DNA from 4 places in the Pseudovibrio sp. Ad5 genome. Region 3 is predicted to be linked to each of the others. Evidence: riboswitches for the same ligand, from Rfam matches in the RefSeq annotation. Region 3 holds a riboswitch; each other region holds the start of a gene.
What was found. Region 3 has a riboswitch for cobalamin ahead of PsAD5_RS09220 (TonB-dependent receptor plug domain-containing protein). Riboswitches for the same ligand answer to the same signal wherever they lie in the genome.
Positions count from the first base shown of each region.

Region 1: another riboswitch for cobalamin. It lies ahead of PsAD5_RS26460 (ABC transporter ATP-binding protein); the one in region 3 lies ahead of PsAD5_RS09220 (TonB-dependent receptor plug domain-containing protein).
Region 2: another riboswitch for cobalamin. It lies ahead of PsAD5_RS23815 (energy-coupling factor ABC transporter permease); the one in region 3 lies ahead of PsAD5_RS09220 (TonB-dependent receptor plug domain-containing protein).
Region 4: another riboswitch for cobalamin. It lies ahead of cobU (bifunctional adenosylcobinamide kinase/adenosylcobinamide-phosphate guanylyltransferase); the one in region 3 lies ahead of PsAD5_RS09220 (TonB-dependent receptor plug domain-containing protein).

Region 1 covers NZ_LMCH01000066.1:291,213-295,422, reverse strand. Annotated here, with positions in the region: gene PsAD5_RS26470 (FecCD family ABC transporter permease) at 1-347, opposite strand, end outside; gene PsAD5_RS26465 (ABC transporter substrate-binding protein) at 350-1,288, opposite strand; gene PsAD5_RS26460 (ABC transporter ATP-binding protein) at 1,301-2,083, opposite strand; cobalamin riboswitch at 2,428-2,637, opposite strand; gene PsAD5_RS26450 (RNA ligase family protein) at 3,445-4,071, opposite strand.
Region 2 covers NZ_LMCH01000065.1:141,563-145,772, forward strand. Annotated here, with positions in the region: gene ettA (energy-dependent translational throttle protein EttA) at 1-996, opposite strand, end outside; gene PsAD5_RS23815 (energy-coupling factor ABC transporter permease) at 1,220-1,885, opposite strand; cobalamin riboswitch at 1,922-2,132, opposite strand; gene PsAD5_RS23825 (hypothetical protein) at 2,489-3,304, opposite strand; gene PsAD5_RS23830 (EAL domain-containing protein) at 3,731-4,210, shown strand, end outside.
Region 3 covers NZ_LMCH01000015.1:95,245-99,454, reverse strand. Annotated here, with positions in the region: gene PsAD5_RS09225 (ABC transporter substrate-binding protein) at 1-243, opposite strand, end outside; gene PsAD5_RS09220 (TonB-dependent receptor plug domain-containing protein) at 341-2,161, opposite strand; cobalamin riboswitch at 2,338-2,550, opposite strand; gene PsAD5_RS09215 (DMT family transporter) at 2,727-3,620, opposite strand; gene PsAD5_RS09210 (formate--tetrahydrofolate ligase) at 3,953-4,210, shown strand, end outside.
Region 4 covers NZ_LMCH01000025.1:92,236-96,445, reverse strand. Annotated here, with positions in the region: gene cobW (cobalamin biosynthesis protein CobW) at 1-956, opposite strand, end outside; gene cobU (bifunctional adenosylcobinamide kinase/adenosylcobinamide-phosphate guanylyltransferase) at 953-1,513, opposite strand; cobalamin riboswitch at 1,650-1,858, opposite strand; tRNA gene PsAD5_RS12710 (tRNA-Asn) at 2,119-2,193, shown strand; tRNA gene PsAD5_RS12705 (tRNA-Asn) at 2,233-2,307, shown strand; tRNA gene PsAD5_RS12700 (tRNA-Asn) at 2,347-2,421, shown strand; gene PsAD5_RS12695 (hypothetical protein) at 3,135-3,824, shown strand; gene PsAD5_RS12690 (cysteine synthase A) at 4,070-4,210, shown strand, end outside.

The DNA.
Region 1 (4,210 bases), on a different contig from region 3:
ATGCCGATCAAATGCGGGTCAGCTAGCGGGTTGCGGGTGACGGATTGAAGGCAAGCTCCCACGATGGAAAGCCCGGCCCCCACCATGATCGCCAGCAGCGCACGGGGCAGGCGGATCTCCCAGAGAATGCTCTCCCGCCCCAGCGACCAGCTCGGCTCAACCGTGCCCGGCACCAGTTTGTTGGCAAGAACACCCCATACAGTCTCCATGGAAATGGAAACCGCCCCAACGGAGACCGCAAGGCAGACAGAAAGAACCAGCGCAGCCAATCCCACGCAGCAAATCTGCAGCAAATGATGAGAAGAGCCCTCTTTGGGGGCTACAACAACGCCGGTTCCTTCGCTCATTGTTAGTTACCCCAGAATGCGGTTGCGAGTTTCTTGATCGCCTTGATGTTCCGTGGTCCCGGAGTTGCTTCAGCATATTCCAGCGTCACGAACCGGTCATTCTTCACCGCATCCATATCCGCAAAGGCGGGGTTGTTGAGCATGAACTCACGCTTCTGCGCAGCAGTCACTTCGCCGTAGTTGATAATCACGATCACTTCCGGGTTGGTCTCAACCACAGCCTCCCAGTTCACGCGCACCCAGCTCTTATCCAATGTATCCGTCACGTTGGTGCCGCCAGCAGCCTCAATCAGCGCGGTTGGCATCCCATAACGACCAGCAGTGAACGGAGAATCTTCACCTCCGTCATAAACAAACACACGCAGAGGTGTGTCAGCAGCCTTCAAGCCAGCTTTGAACTGCGCAAGGTCTTCGCGATAAGCCTGCACCAACGCTTCCGCCCGCTCTTCAACATCAAAGATGCGGCCAAGGTTCAAAAGATCATTGTACATGTCATCCATGGAAACCTTTGGCTTCTCGCCAATATGGATGCAGCTCTCGGTCAGCTCGTACACCTTGATACCGAACGGCTCCAGCGTCTCCGGTGTGAGCTCGCCACCAACCCTCATACCATAATTCCAACCTGCAAAAAAGAAATCCGCGTCAGCACCAATTAGGATTTCTTTGTTCGGATACTTTGGGGCAAGCTCCGGCAGCACAGCCACTTGATCCGTGAGCTCTTCATCCAGCGTCTTCCACCCAGAAATACCGGTGTAGCCCACCATGTTGTCCTGCAACTCCAGTGCCAGCATCATTTCTGTGAGGTTGGAGTCATGCGATACCGCCCGCTGCGGCACGCCATCAAATTCGACAGTGCGGTTACAGCTCTTGACGGAAACCTCTGCCAGCGCAGCGGAAGAGGAAAGCAGCGCCGCAGCCAGCGCCAAACCAAGTTTTTTCATGAAAAAGTACCCTTAAGAATGCAGATCAAATGTCAGAAGAGAGTGTTGTCGGTCCACCAGCTGTTCGCGCGTTGTGCGCACCTGAAAAGCCTTGGAAACCAAAGCGGGAGAGAGGATCTGCTCCGGCACCCCAAATCCAAGCATTTGCCCGTGGTCCAGCAACAGGATCTGGTCACACACCTCAGCTGCCATGTTCAGGTCATGCAGGCTGGTGATGATCGTCAGATCCAGCTCTTCAATGAGCTTCAGAATTTCTAGCTGATGGCGAATGTCGAGATGGTTGGTCGGCTCATCCAAAATGAGCAGCTCTGGCTCCTGCGCCAACGCCCGCGCCACCATAACCCGCTGCCGCTCTCCGCCAGAAAGCGTGCCAAACAACCGTCCGGCCAAGGCATCCAGCTGCAAAGCGCGGATCGCACGGTCCACCACCTGCCGGTCTCGTTCTCCGGAAGCTGCTAACCCACTGCGATACGGCGTGCGTCCCAGCTCCACAATCTCACGCACCCTCAGCGCAAAATCCGTCGGCTGCTCTTGCAATACCGCTGCCACCCGCTGTGCCGTGATCTTGGCGGAGAGGGACCAGATGTCATCACCGCCAACGCAAATCTGCCCGCTCATCGGCTTGTTGAACCGATAGAGCAGCCGCAACAACGTAGACTTGCCAGCCCCGTTCGCGCCAACCACGCCAAGCACTTGCCCCGCAGCCAACTCAAAACTCAGTGGCTGTAACACCAACGAACTCTTCCGATCAGGCGCCCACGAAACATCGCACACAGAAACAAAAACCGCGCTCATGCCAAAGCACCCGTGCGCAGCTCAGCCCCAATCGGGCAGCCAACGGTGCCCAAATGATGAGAAACAAGATCAAGCATCGTACCAACCCACCCGAGTGAAACGCTACACATCATCAATGTAACGTTATAACGTTACATTGATTGTCGAATCCTGAGGCAAAAGTCAAGCACACACGCGCGTCGACCATCAGCGGTTCGCAAAACGATCCGGGATAAAGTTTAAGTCTTGAGGAAACAGGTAACATAACGCCCTCCGCGCAACGGCAGGGGCAAACAGAAACCGGATATGTGAGAGGCTTGCGCCAATGCAACCATTATGGCCTCCTCCGGGACGCCCCGCCCGGGTTGAAGTGAAACATAATGGCAGGTCTCCTGACTCGCGGGTCTGTGCTCAGCCAGCCTTCCCGGATCTCTCCAGTGGCATGCTTGGCGTCGCTCGCCGCTTACAGTTGCGGGGGCAGTCACGGAATTAGCGCCTGTTGGCTACACTTCACCGTGTTCCCTTTTAATCCCGAGGCCTTTCGCACCTCAGAAACCATAGGCCCGCATACTGAATTTTGCAGACCTCAATTGCAAGCGCTTTCGAGAATAGACCTGAGGTGCTGTTGATAGCAATTGCCAGCAACTCACTTGAAACACTCAAATACTTTCGCAAAACCATCCCAAGTTTTCCATGAGTTTCACTTGTGACAACGCCTTGCTAGGCTCTTGGCAATGACCAAACAGAGATTGCTTGAATTCACCAACTTTGACCATCCGGATAGCAATAAGTGAAAAGAGATGAAAACAGTCATTAAAAAGACTTCGATAATCTTGAGTGTCTTCGCTGTCTGTTTTGCAGTTTCGGGATGTTTATTGATTGGACCTCTCCTGCCGACACCTGGACATACGGAGATTGTGAAAATCGATTCATCAATGACGAACCAGGAGCTTTCTCGCAAGTTGCTTGCTATCTTTAGAAATCACGGTATAGCCCCCTGCACAATGTCAAGCCCCGCATACCATAGCAAAGTCCGTCACTCAGTTGATGAAAGGCCGCCGAATGGCTGTATTTGGGGAGGCTTTCGTCATCCAAGTCAGCCACAAGTAAATGCTGATGATGCAACTATAATCATCGGAAGTTTCCCAGAGTACAATAATAATGGGATAGGCCAATCAGCGAGATTTCGAAGACTCAGTAACAACGAGTTGGAGGTTACGGTAAAAGGACAAGGTGCGTACTATAGGAAGCTCCCAAACAAAAAAATCGCTCAAAAATTTGCCCGGATTATCAAAGAAAACCTGCAATAACAGCACACCCCACCGTCTTCCCGGACAAGCGCAGCGCAGATCCGAGATCCAGAGCCAAATGCTCAGGTGCTCCTAGCTCCTTCGCAACCCGTTCTTGGTAATCTCACCATGCATCCAGTGGGTGTCACTCTGTACGTGATCTGCGCGCACATACTTGGCCATATGTGTTGCCATGTCAGCCTCTTGGAAAGCCTCAGTGGTTCGCACGACAAAGCCCTCCTGCTTGCTCAGGTTGAGCCCGTTCAGCACTCTGTCAACGCTTGCTTGAGTGAAAACGCCCCTGTGCAACACCGGAACAGGAGCAATGCCCAGCTCTGAGAAACGGTCCAGCGTCGCATCCCAACTCTGTGTGACGCCGCCAACAATCCATGCAAAACCTAGAAAGTAAGTAGGCAACCTGTCATAAGCGACGGAATGACGGGCAAACAGATACTCACCGACGATCCGCTCATCCTCAGCAAGACACGGCGAAACACCTGCCGCAAAAGCTTTCATCCAATCACGGGATGGATGATACCCACTGTCAGGGCTACGCGCATGGCATCCACTCTGCAGGATAGTCGTATTCTCGCCGTCCATCTTCTCGGTAAAGACGACCTCTGCTGCGCTTTCCAGAACCGCCAAATCCCGCAGGATCTTGTCATCGCTCATTACACCGGGAGAGCTGGGTAAGTGATAGGTGCGGCCATACTTCTTCATCGATCCCGCAGCTCCTTATCTTCAAAGCTAATAAGGGAACTCCGATTTTAATTCCTATGCTCATTGAGCCAGGACACCGCCCCTTCTTCTTATCGGGAGGTGATTACAAGCTTTAACGAGCAACCACAACCACCCTCCG
Region 2 (4,210 bases), on a different contig from region 3:
CAACAGACGATCGCCAAAGCCTTTGGAAACGCCTTGAACGTCGATAACATTGTTACCCAGACGCTCACCAACAGGGATCAGGATCTGCTCAATTGAAGGCATACGCTCTTCTTGAGCAGTCAACAGCGCATCATAAGCATTGATACGCGCTTTTGACTTGGTCTGACGGCCCTTCGGCGTCATGCCCATCCATTCCTGCTCACGCTTGATAGCGCGGGAACGAGCCATGTTCTCACGGCCTTCCTGCTCCATGCGCTTAGTTTTCTGACCAAGGTAAGTGGAGTAGTTGCCTTCATAAGGAATGCCCTGACCGCGGTCGAGTTCCAGAATCCAGCCAGTCACGTTGTCAAGGAAGTAGCGATCGTGGGTAATGATCAGCACTGAACCCTTAAACTCACGCAGATGGCGTTCCAGCCAGTGCACGGTCTCAGCGTCAAGGTGGTTGGTTGGTTCGTCAAGCAGCATCAGGTCAGGCTCGGACAAGAGCAGCTGACACAACGCGATACGGCGACGCTCACCACCAGAAAGGTTATTTACAGGAGAGTCGGATGGAGGGCAGCGAAGCGCTTCCATTGCCATCTCAACCTGGCTTTCCAGATTCCACAGATCTTGCGCATCAATGATGTCCTGCAGCTGAGCACCTTCATCGGCTGTCTCATCTGAGTAGTTCATCATCAGTTCGTTATAACGATCCAGAAGTGCCTGCTTGTGCGCAACGCCTTCCATCACGTTTTCAAGGACGGTCTTGTCCTCATTCAGCTTTGGTTCCTGCGGCAGGTAGCCAACCTTGGCACCTTCTGCAGCCCATGCCTCACCGGTGTACTCTTTATCAAGACCAGCCATGATCTTCAAAAGAGTAGACTTACCTGCACCGTTTGGACCAAGGATACCGATTTTCGCATCCGGGTAGAAAGACAGGTGAATATTGTCGAGTACTTTTTTTGCACCGTAGGCCTTGGAGACCCCGTGCATGTGATAGATGAACTGGCGCGCCATGGACTGCCTGCATCTCCTGATCTGTGTAAACAATGAAATCTCTGGAGAGCACTCATAGTGGAAGCAGCGCCAAGGGGCAATCCATAACACTTCAGCGATGATCAAATCCGTCGCTTTTTCTCCTCAAACGGAGAATTTCACGACAACACCTGGTCACTTCCACGCAAGAAAAAGGGCAGCAGGTTTACACTGCCGCCCCAATAACAAACAAACTCGTGAAAACTTACGCAAGCTTCAACTGCGGAACCACTGTCAGGTTCCGAACAATCGCATTGTCTTCAACGGCCTTGAGCCCCTTCACAGCAATGAAGGTGACCAATGGCTCACACGCAACAATTGCCAGATAAGACAGAGCAAACTGCGCCCATGCCGTAAACGGCGTAGCAACGTCCCCAATCATCAACCAGAAGCCAACCATGCCGGTCACGCCAGCATAATACATCGCATCCAACTTCAGAATCTGCGCAAAGCTCACACGCTTGGTCAGTTCCTTGGAAAACAGCTCACGGCCACTCAGGTAGTGAACGGCAATCAGCGGCAACATCAAAGACAGGCTGTTGACGCCAAGGTGGTACATGTCCTGCGGATCAAAAGCGAGCGCCTGAAACAGCAAGCCAATGGCAAACCCAAGCAGAACAGGGGTAAACCCGAGCGTCAGATACATCGCCATCGCACCAACGAAGTGAAGTTCTGATGCTCCAACAGACATATGGAAGCTCTGCATGAAAATGGAGAAGAAAACCGCAGCCAATAGCGTTTTCAGTGGTGTGAATGGCTCTTTCAGGAATTCGGAGATCTGCTCTTTGCAGCCCCAGACAATAACGCCAACGGCCCCTGCATTGGCAGCAATAACCTTGGCGGCGGAAACGTAACCCGGTTCAATATGCATTTAATATGCTCCTCTTCGCACCCTCCGTGCGGTCATGAGTTTATGTCGTGTCGGGCAGGTTTCCTGGCTTATGGCTTTTGCGTCCTCCGCCTTCCCAGAGATCATCTCCAGTGGCTTTTATGAAGAAGGCACCACGTAACAGTTGCGGGGGCAGCTGCGGTTCGGGCCCATCTTTGGTCATCCCTACCGCATTCCCTTTTCATCCAAGAAGCTTGGCTTCTACAGAACCCAACAGCGGGAATATCCTAAATTACAAGAGAAGACACAACTAGAAATAAGAGGTAGTTGGAATAAGCAACAATCAGAGGGATGCAACGGCCTTCGTAACCCGCCAGAGCTGCAGGCAAAAAAAGAGGCGTGTACCCGTTGGTACACGCCTTTAAGAAAGTTGACACTCCCCCATCCGAGTGCCAGCCGAAGCTGTATTTAGAAATATCAGAGTGCCCCACCTCTTCATTGATCTTCATCAAAATAAATAAAATTACCTCAGAAACATCGGATATTATTCAACATTACAAAAGCACTCAGATTTTCAATCGATTAAAACTAGAATAGATCAAATATATCTCGTGCATCTTGCAACGAAAGTCTCAGTATTTTCTATTAGTTCTTGCTATAAGTTCTCTCCGAAGGTGCCTGCCACGAATATTTCCTTAGCCAATGCTCCTCAGGAGAAATCACAAAGCTCCAGGAGTTCTGCTGCTCTCCAGAATCATCAGGAGTTGAATCCGGTGTCTGAATGGAAGCATTTTGGCTGGCAGAAATCTGGATTTTAAGCACCCCCTCACCTTTTCCAGCAAGCTTCAGCAAGCCAAGATCACTGTGAGATCGTCCAAGAAAAATCTGGGGTGCTGTTCCTATCCTCTCCCAGATAGTTCGGGCAAGATCTGTTGAAGACATCGGCGCTACGTGGGGAGTAACCTCGATAACCCGAAATCTCGGAAGTCCATAATTCAACTCCGCCATTGTGCGGTCTACTTCATGATCTCCAAAGCTTAAAACCCAAATCTGAAAGTGATGCTCTTTTAAAAAGCCCACCAGCTCTTTCAGAGGCTGAAAAGCGAACTCTCTATACGTTGCGCCAACAGCCTTCGGCCCGTGTAATGACAGATGAGCACGTACACTCTCAGAATAAACAGCAAAGCTTCCAAAACTGTCGCCAGCTTCAGGTGGCGTCACTTCATTGTCTGCGCCAGCCAGCGCGTCACTCCATAAAGCCCCATCGCCAACCAAAACAGCAACACGGTCATCGAGTTTCACATATTCAGGGCTCCCAGCCCGAGCCATACGCTCAATGCTTTCTACGATACCATGGCGTGCTGTGGTTGAGCTCCAACTCGGCAAGATGTTATCTCGCTCACCACCAGTTGGCTGCAAAACCGAAACCGCTGAGTATAAAAACAAGCTGGACCACTGCATCGTTCAAGACCACCTGAAAGTTGTTTCAGCAAGATGGTGAACTACAATGCACATCAATTGCCCATAAAAAATGAACTAAATGCTCTCGTGAAAAGAGAAGAGAATCATAATTGACAGCCCGTCCCTCTTTCCTCTCAACTTGAAGATAAATACGAGTATTCACGTATATAAAGAATTTCACTCAACGAAACATTTACTTACAATTTTCATAAATTTGCTTTGGACGTGTCAGATAAACGTCATATGCACCGCACTTTTCGATACTTTTTAGAATTAAACCCGGTTCATCCCTAGAATTCTTAATAAATGCGCAATAATTTCAAACAATTATGCCGAGGAATTTCCTGGGGTACCCAAATGCATTTTCGAGCCCTCTTACTTCCTGTATTGCTCCTTTTCGTTTTAATTGGTTTATCGATACACTTCATGTCAGCGTCATCGTATGCGTCGATTTTCGATCCTGCGACAGGTGGCCTGCACAATCAGCTCAATCAAGCTGAACTGCTCACTCAGCAGCAGAACCTATGGACCATATTGTCTGTTGGATTGTTCGCGCTTGGTGTTCTTGGAATACTTATTGTCTATTCCAGCCTGTTTATTCAGGAGCGTATGCGGGCGACGCGTTTTTTCAACCGTGCCCTTCTCCTCATCATCATCAGTTCAGCAGCATGCCTGCTCATCGACACAACGCTGAACTTGCCTGATGTAACGGCACAATTGATCCTCTGGCAGTCTCAAGTGGAATTCAGACCACAGGGGGACATCCACGCCGCTGCAATCCACGCAGCAATGGCAGCGATGATCGCAGTTCTGGCTTATCTGCCTCTATCCCATCAGCTGACACTGCGTGCGACGATCATTCTCGCACTCTCAATCGGCGGGGTCATCTACCCTGCCTACCTGAAG
Region 3 (4,210 bases):
GACCGGATAGGCCTTTGCCTCTTTACTCATGACGGAGAGCGTTGGGTCAGATGCTAATTTGGAGACTGATACAAGTTGTTCTTTGCCCGCAAGTAGCATGGAAAACTGGTCGGTGCACAGGTTCATGGAGACAACTCGCCGGGGTGCCTCCGCCTCGCTCTGGTCCGCTCGTACAACAGCAGGACTGATTGCCAGAGCCATCAGAAACGCCATTTGCATGATCTTTTTGATCTTATTTCGCATTTCGACCTTTTGAAAGGCGTACAGACATTGGAAGGCAGCCCGAGCAGAGCCTTCCCCTGCAAGATGCCGCTCAGCTTTCACCGAGCGGCATACTTAATCAGAAACTGGCAGTAAGACCAGCGTAAACGGAAAGACCCGGTGTCTGATAGTCTTTGATCCGCTCATAATCCTGATCCAGCAAGTTTTCACCGCGGACGTGGAACGTCAGATTCTCAGTGTACTGATAAGCAGCTTTGGCATTGACCAGAACGAAGTCGTCGAGCTCACCGTCATCTTCGATACCGGAGACGTAACTGGTATTGAGGTTGAGGGTCAGCACATCAACGGGCTTGTAAGTTGCCCCGACATTCACATCATGCAGCGGTACACGGCGCAGACGTTTTTTGTCTGGTCCAACAGCCCATGTGTAAGTGTAGGCAGCATTGAAGCTCAGATTGTCGAGAACATCCCAGTTAGCAGACAGCTCCGCACCTTGGCTGCGGGACATGCCGTTGATCTGTACGTATTTATTGGTTGTACGGTCATATCTAATCAAATCTTCAGTCATGATCTGAAAATAGGTTCCTGAAAGTCTAAGTTTATCACCCAACAGATTCTGATCGATACCCAGGTCAAAACTCATGGCAGTTTCAGGTTCAAAATTTGGGTTCCCATATTTTACGTCATACAACTCATAAGATGATGGCGCTCGAAAACCATTCCCGAGGCTTGAATGGATACGCGTATCTTCAAGCAACTGATAGGAAATGGTTCCACGACCAGACCAATAAGCACCGAAATGAGAATGGTAATCCAAGCGAGAAGACACCGAGAGGCTTAGGTCATCTGATGGCTCAACCATTGCTTCAACAAAGCCACCAAAGATACGGCTACTACCATACTCAGTATAGTCTTCATGCATCCAATCGCCACCAAAATTCAAAGTAATTTCGTCTGTCGCTTCAAAGGTATTGAGAACGTCAAACTTGTAACGATCACCTGAGTACTTTTTGGAGAACCCGCCAAAGTATTGGCGCTTTGTATGAATGACCTGAAACGAAGCATCAGTTGTTACTCGATCATCAAACCAAGCAACATCTGCACCAAATTTTCCCATGTACTGATGAAAATCCTGCTCATCACGCCCATCTGGATCAGATCCCCCATCAAACTCGCTGTGACCATCCGTACCGCGTGCAACAAAATATAGGTTCAGAGCCTCTGTGACATCGACTGAACCTTTTGCAGAAAAGGTCAGGTTCTCATAACCGTCCTCATCTGCTGTGTCACTTTTTGGAGTTTGCGCGCTAAACCCATCAGTATGGTAGCGCTGCACATTTACTGCGATATCTGCTGTTTCAGTCGCCGCTTGAAATCCATAGGACGCGTTGACGGTTCCGTAGCTGCCGCCCTCGATGGCCGCATTATGCTTCACGGTGCCCGGCGCAGCGCGTTTGGTGATGATATTGATAACACCCCCCACCGCTTGGCCACCATATAATGCACTGTGCGAGCCTTTTAAGATTTCAATACGCTCAACATCATTAAGTAGGACATGCTCAAGGCGAGCTTCAACTTGCGTACCAGACGGGTCAGCAATATCGACACCATCCAGCAAAATCTTCGTGTAATAACCACTCATTCCACGAATGCGCAAAGCACTTGTTTTACCCGCTCCGCCGTTTTGCGAGAACGAGATACCCGGCAACTTTGTCAGGTATTCAGAGACAAACATAGCGCCGTCGTTCTTTAGGTCTTCTTCGGTCACGACATGTGTTGTGGAGCCGACTTTGCCGGCTTCGGTTTCCGTTCTGTTGGCGATGACGATGATGTCATCAAGCTCTGTCTCGTTTGCGGATGAGATAAGAGTTGAGCTGAAGAGCGCTGAAAGGGCTACGCCGGACTTGAGGGTAGCTGCGATCCAAGATGTGTTACGCACGAGTTTGGTCCATCATTCACAGCATCCATGTCGGATGCCATGCTGTTGATTGCATTGTGCGCCTTTGAAGAAACTTGGTTCTAACCCGTTGAAACAAAGTCAGATTCATCACCACTCAGACGCACTGTGAATGTCACCTGAACGGAATACCGCCCCTTAGCACGCCCCGTACCGTGGGTGAGTGACTGCATCTGGCAGGTCTCCTGGCTTGCGCGTCCTTATTGTTGCTCCGCCTTCCCAACACCGCTTTAAACAGCTGCATCAGTGGCATGTGTGAGCAACAACTCTACGCTTACAGTTGCGGGGGCAGCCACGGCTTTTCCAAATGGACCGTGTTCCCTTTTCATTTTTATCTGATCGACAAAAATACCAAATGCCCGGCTATTGATCAGATTTCAGGGGCTTCCGTCAACTGGCTGAGCGAGGAACTTGATAAAATTCGACCAATTGCCAGCTAAACTCACAGAATTTGCTGGAGAGAGCACATCTCCATATCTTGCGGTGCGACCACTTAAGGCCGCACCTGCTAGGGATGCTTAGGCGGCATCGCTACCTTCTCGTTTGCTTAGCTCATGAAAATCAAAGCACAGCCGAGAATGACGAGGAGTGCGCCGATCCATGCTCCAATGGCAGGGAACTCTTTGGTTTGCCACCATAAAACAGGTAGCATCATGGCTGGTGTGGTTGCTGACAAGGTAGAAACAATGCCAACTTCGCCACCGCTGAGTGCATAGAGGATCAGCGTCATACCGATCCCCATGCCCAGCATGCCGGACAAGGAGGCCAGTGCGACGATCTCTTTGTTGATTGGGTTCGCCAATCTGAATGGACGGCCCGGCAGGTAAAACAACACCAGCAAACCAAAGGCTGCAATGGTGCAGCGCATAAGAGAAATCGCAACAGGATCTGCTCCACTTTCCATAACGGGGCGAATGATGATTGACCCTACTGATTGGGAAAGTGCGGCCAACGTGCCAAAGAGGATACCAATGGCAACAGGACCTCTAATCGCCTCCCATTTATGGAGCTGGTCTTTGCGCTTTCCAAACGCAATGGAGAGAATAACGCCCACTAAAACGAATAAGATACCAACAAGCGCCTGAAATGACAGTTCCTCTGACAGAAACAACCAACCGAGAAGCGCTGAGATGGGTGCGTTCATGGAAAACAGGATGGCTGTGCGGCGCGGTCCCATACGGTTGAGCGTGAGGAACAGCAATGTGTCCCCCATGAAGATGCCGACAAAGCCAGAGAGAAAGATGAGAGAAGCGTGGCTTGAATCAACCGTATTCCATGTGCCTGTTGCAATGACATAGATACCCAGAAACACCACAACAAACCACATACGCACACAGTTGAAGCCAATGGCTCCAAGGTGTGCTGCAGGTTTTGCTGAAATGAGACCACCAATAGCCCAGGTGGCAGCGGCACCGAGCGCGGCAACTTCAAATAAAAACATGGGGTGACCTAACCGACGAAACTACGGCACGACGCAGTTTGTTTATAAAAGCCAACCAGCTCTACTGCTCTTGGATTTGCCGCGCAAGCGCAGTCTGGTGAATTTTAGAACAGACCAACAGCTATTCAGGCAATAATATTTCACATCTCAGCAAAAACACAGATGAGCACCGTTAACTAAGTTAGTTTCAAGTGCCCTACCTCAATCTTGAACTTTGCAGGTGCATTCGGTAGAGATTCTACGTAGAGATTACATTGCTGTTCCTGCCTGATTTGCGTTTTTGACGCTCTCTCCGGCTCATTTGATTACACGTTCTAATCTGGAGATTTTCCATGAAAGATATTGAAATTGCCCGCGCAGCAGACATGAAACCCATTGCGCGCATCGCTCAAAATCTGAAGATCCCGGAGGACGCTCTTGAACCTTATGGCCGGTTTAAAGCCAAGGTTAATCTGGATGAGATGCCTGAGCTGAGCAGTAATCCATATGGAAAACTCATACTTGTCACAGCAGTCTCTCCAACTCCGGCTGGGGAAGGCAAAACCACGACAACCGTAGGACTTGGTGATGCTCTCAACCGCATTGGGTTA
Region 4 (4,210 bases), on a different contig from region 3:
GCGGCCTTGCCCTCAACCACCACACTGCCCTTAATGCGCAACACACCAGAAACCTTCATGGCCGCTTCCACCTGTGCCTTCACCTCATCAATTGAAGCAAACCGGCGGGTTGGCAGTACAAAACTCTCAAAATCATCATGAGAATGATCGTGATGATGATGGTGGTCGTGGTCGTGGTCGTGGTCGTGGTCGTGGTCGTGAGCATGCTGCGCTTCATGGTGAGAAAGACGCAAGTCCATATCATCTTCGGCCCCGGCATCACGCCCAAGCAGAACATCCAGCGCCAGCTCGCCATGAGAGGCAGCCACAATCTCAACCCCATCACGCACCCGGCCACGGATCGTCTGCTTGACAGCCGCCAGCTCTGCCTCGCTCAAAAGGTCCGCTTTGGAAAGCACAACAAGGTCAGCACAGGTCAGCTGATCCGCAAAAAGCTCTTCCACCGGGCTTTCATGGTCCAGCGCATCATCCGCTGCCCGCTGTGCAGCAACAGCCTCTTCATCGCAGGCCACTTTGCCAGCAGCAACAGCCGGTGCATCTACCACGGTCACCACACTGTCAACGGTCACACGTGGCTTGACAGAAGGCCAGTTGAACGCCCGCACCAACGGCTGTGGCAGAGCAAGGCCAGAGGTTTCAATCACAACCACATCCGGCACCTGCTCGCGCTCCAGAAGCATCTCCATGGTCGGCAGAAAATCATCAGCTACCGTGCAGCAAATGCAGCCATTGGCCAGCTCCACCACTTCATCAGCAGAACAGTCCGGGTCAGCACAGCCATTCACCAGTGAGCCATCAAAACCCATCTCGCCGAACTCATTGACGATCAGCGCTATGCGCTTGTTCTGTGCCTTCATCAGCAGGTTACGCACCAGCGTTGTTTTTCCGGCCCCCAGAAAACCAGTGATAATGACAGCAGGGATTTTTTTAGAAGGTGCAGCAAAAGAAACAGTCATAGGGAAATCTCCGGTAAAACAGCAGGCTTCAGCTGCAAAGGCTGCCCAGCAGCCACAAACATCACAAAATGGCAGAGGTCGGCGATACGCTGGTTCAGGCGGCCAGCTTCATCTCGAAAGGCGCGGGCCATGGCGTTTTCAGGCACAATGCCCATGCCCACTTCATTGCCAACAAACACAACAGGGCACGGCAAAGAGCTAAGAACCGCCTCAAGCCGCTCAAGCTCCACGGTCCAGTCCCGCGACCCGTGCATAAGGTTGGAAAGCCAAAGCGTCAGACAATCAACGAGGATCGCACGATCGCTGCTGGCATGCGTTTCCAGCACGCGCACAAGCTCCAGCGGCTCCTCAACAGTGTCCCAAAGGTCGCCCCGCTGCATCTTATGATGCGCGATACGCTCCTCCATTTCACCGTCAAAGGCCTGGCCTGTCGCGATATAAGTCGGGCGTCGCCCGCTGCTTATAACCAGCTTTTCCGCATATGCGCTTTTCCCGGAACGAGCTCCACCCGTAACCAGGCAATGGCGAACACCAAGGTCGCCTCTCTGTTCAGCCATCTGGGTTAGCTGGTCAGCAAGCGCAAAGAAGCCGGGGCTTCAGTCAAAGAATATGAAAGTACAGCAACTGTCTCGCACGGAGACAGGAAAATATGCGTCATGAGCACCTCTCGCCGTCCACCCGACAGCAGTCCTATGTCAAATCATATCTCCAGCCGGTCTCCTGGCTTGCGGCTCAACCGACCATAGCCCCTTCCCAGCCCTTAAAAGGCCAGTGGGATTTTCGCTAAGGTCTCACCGCTCACAGTTGCGGGGGCAGCTGCGGCTTGTCTCCATAATATATGGAACCGCATTCCCGTTTAATCTTGTCATTCCAAAGCCTGAGCCGGAACAAAAAGAAACTGGAGTTCTGGCCTTAAGTGTGGGGCGCAATCAGCTCTCCTGTCAATTGTCTTTGTGAGGATTCCAACATCACCGGAAAATCAAACCCGCAAAATCCGCGGTTTTTGGAGATTTCTGGCTAACCCCCTTGGATATCTCAATAAAAAAATAGAGAAACTGTCCACAAATCGAAAAATACGCAAAAAACGACTTGGCAAACACAACATGCCTCTGTAAAAGCCTCCTCACGCAAACGGCGAGGCAAACTCGCAAGGGTGTCATGATCCCCGGTAGCTCAGTGGTAGAGCAAGCGGCTGTTAACCGCTTGGTCGCTGGTTCGAATCCGGCCCGGGGAGCCATCCTTTTTCGTTTGCAGCCATACGGCAAGATCATCGTGATCCCCGGTAGCTCAGTGGTAGAGCAAGCGGCTGTTAACCGCTTGGTCGCTGGTTCGAATCCGGCCCGGGGAGCCACTTCTTTTATCGATCGCCGCCAATGGCAACATAGTATGATCCCCGGTAGCTCAGTGGTAGAGCAAGCGGCTGTTAACCGCTTGGTCGCTGGTTCGAATCCGGCCCGGGGAGCCATACTTCTCTCTTTATCCTCCCCTTCTTCTTAAAACAGCTCTTCTCTTCACAAAACACGTGCGTGCGCGTCTATCCAGAAAACAAGAAAAATGATGGGTAGAAAACCATGTTCACGCGAAGCGAAGGTGCAGCACTATCAAGTGCCGCTGGCCGAAGACATAAAGTCCATTTGGGTAGAACTCTCTTCCGCACAAAAGCGGAGGCGTTCCATTTTGCGCTAAAACTCACCCTGATCCTGCACATGGCCACCCACTGACGCAGCTCTGGCTCCTTCAATTTTCAGGGAGTTCATAAGTTGGGAGAGCTGTGCATATCAGCAACGAGCTCAAATACCGCCTAATGGCCCTTGGCACCCATAAAAAATTGGCCGAAATGAAGCGCTGTTCTTTCAAAAGCTTAGCTCATGCGGAAAAATACTAGATTTTTTTGCCATATGCACAAACTGCGATCTACATCACAGTTCTATCCAAATCCTATAGCAAATCAACACAATGAAAATTTTACATAATAGCATTTAAATAACCTGAAAGTATAAATACGCGAAACATAATTTATATACAATTATTATGGCATAGATACTCTAAGTAAATGCGTATACCTCTAATATATCTAGTGCATATTATCATAATCACTACTAAGTGATGACTAGTGAAGTGCACATAATAAGGCGCCCCCTCTGGGAAAGTTGCTGCGTAAAAGTCAGGGAGCCATAAATGAGTAGTCTGTTGCCATCCTGCGGTCTGCCGCAAACCTTCAAGTTGCATCTCACAAGATCAGGGTTTCTTGCCGCCTGCATCGCTGCGCCACTCGCTTTGGCTGCGCCTTCGCACGCAGAAACGCCCCCCGCCTCCGCGCCTGCCACAACATCAGGCCCTCAGCTCATCGAAAAATCCGACAATGGCAACACCTACGCCATGCCAGAGGATTATCTGGCCGTCACCGTTGCTCCGCCCTCCAAAACTCCCTACGCCGATCCATTAGAGAGTGATTTGTCCATCTGGGTTGGTGAGGTGGAAATTGAGGGCCGCAAGACCCTGTGGGTCGAGTTGATCGATACCCACGGCGAGGTCATTTACAATTCCGAGGTCCAGCAAAACGAGACGCATCTGCTGCCAGATGGCAGAGCCATTGCCGTCACCGTGATGCAACCTGCCACTCACAACAAAGCACTGCAGTCTGCCAGCCTGAAGAAAGACCAGTCCCGCGTGCCAACTGATGAGCGCTTTGTCATCACCCGCAAGGAAGCTTTTGCCCCGGCGCTGGATACGCAGGTGAACCTGCTGGAAGTGCAGCCCGTCCCGAAGGAAGTCCATAACTCCTTCATGCTACGCGCAGGTGAGAACGGCGAGATCCTCTGGAAAGCCACCAAGGATGCCATCACCTGGCTGGAAAGCAGATCCTGACGAAGACTGGACTGCGCGCAAATCGATACTCTCTCAAATCGCATTTAGCGCACTCATTCGAAAGCCACGCACCCCGTGAGCAATTTTGTTCTCATGCGCAATTGCAAAGAGAATAATATCCTAGTCTGACGCACCCTTTGGCAGCCCATTTCTTGTTCTCGTGAGGTCAGCACAGTAGCGTGGTCTCAAAAGGGGTAAACACCCGCATTCTGATTTTTGGTCATACGAATTATTTGAGAGAAACTATGGATACGCGCGCCTCTGCCATCGAAGCCATCGGCAACACTCCACTTATTCGCCTCAAAGGCCCCTCCGAGCGAACCGGCTGTGAAATTCTCGGCAAAGCCGAGTTCATGAACCCGGGCCAGTCCGTCAAGGACCGCGCC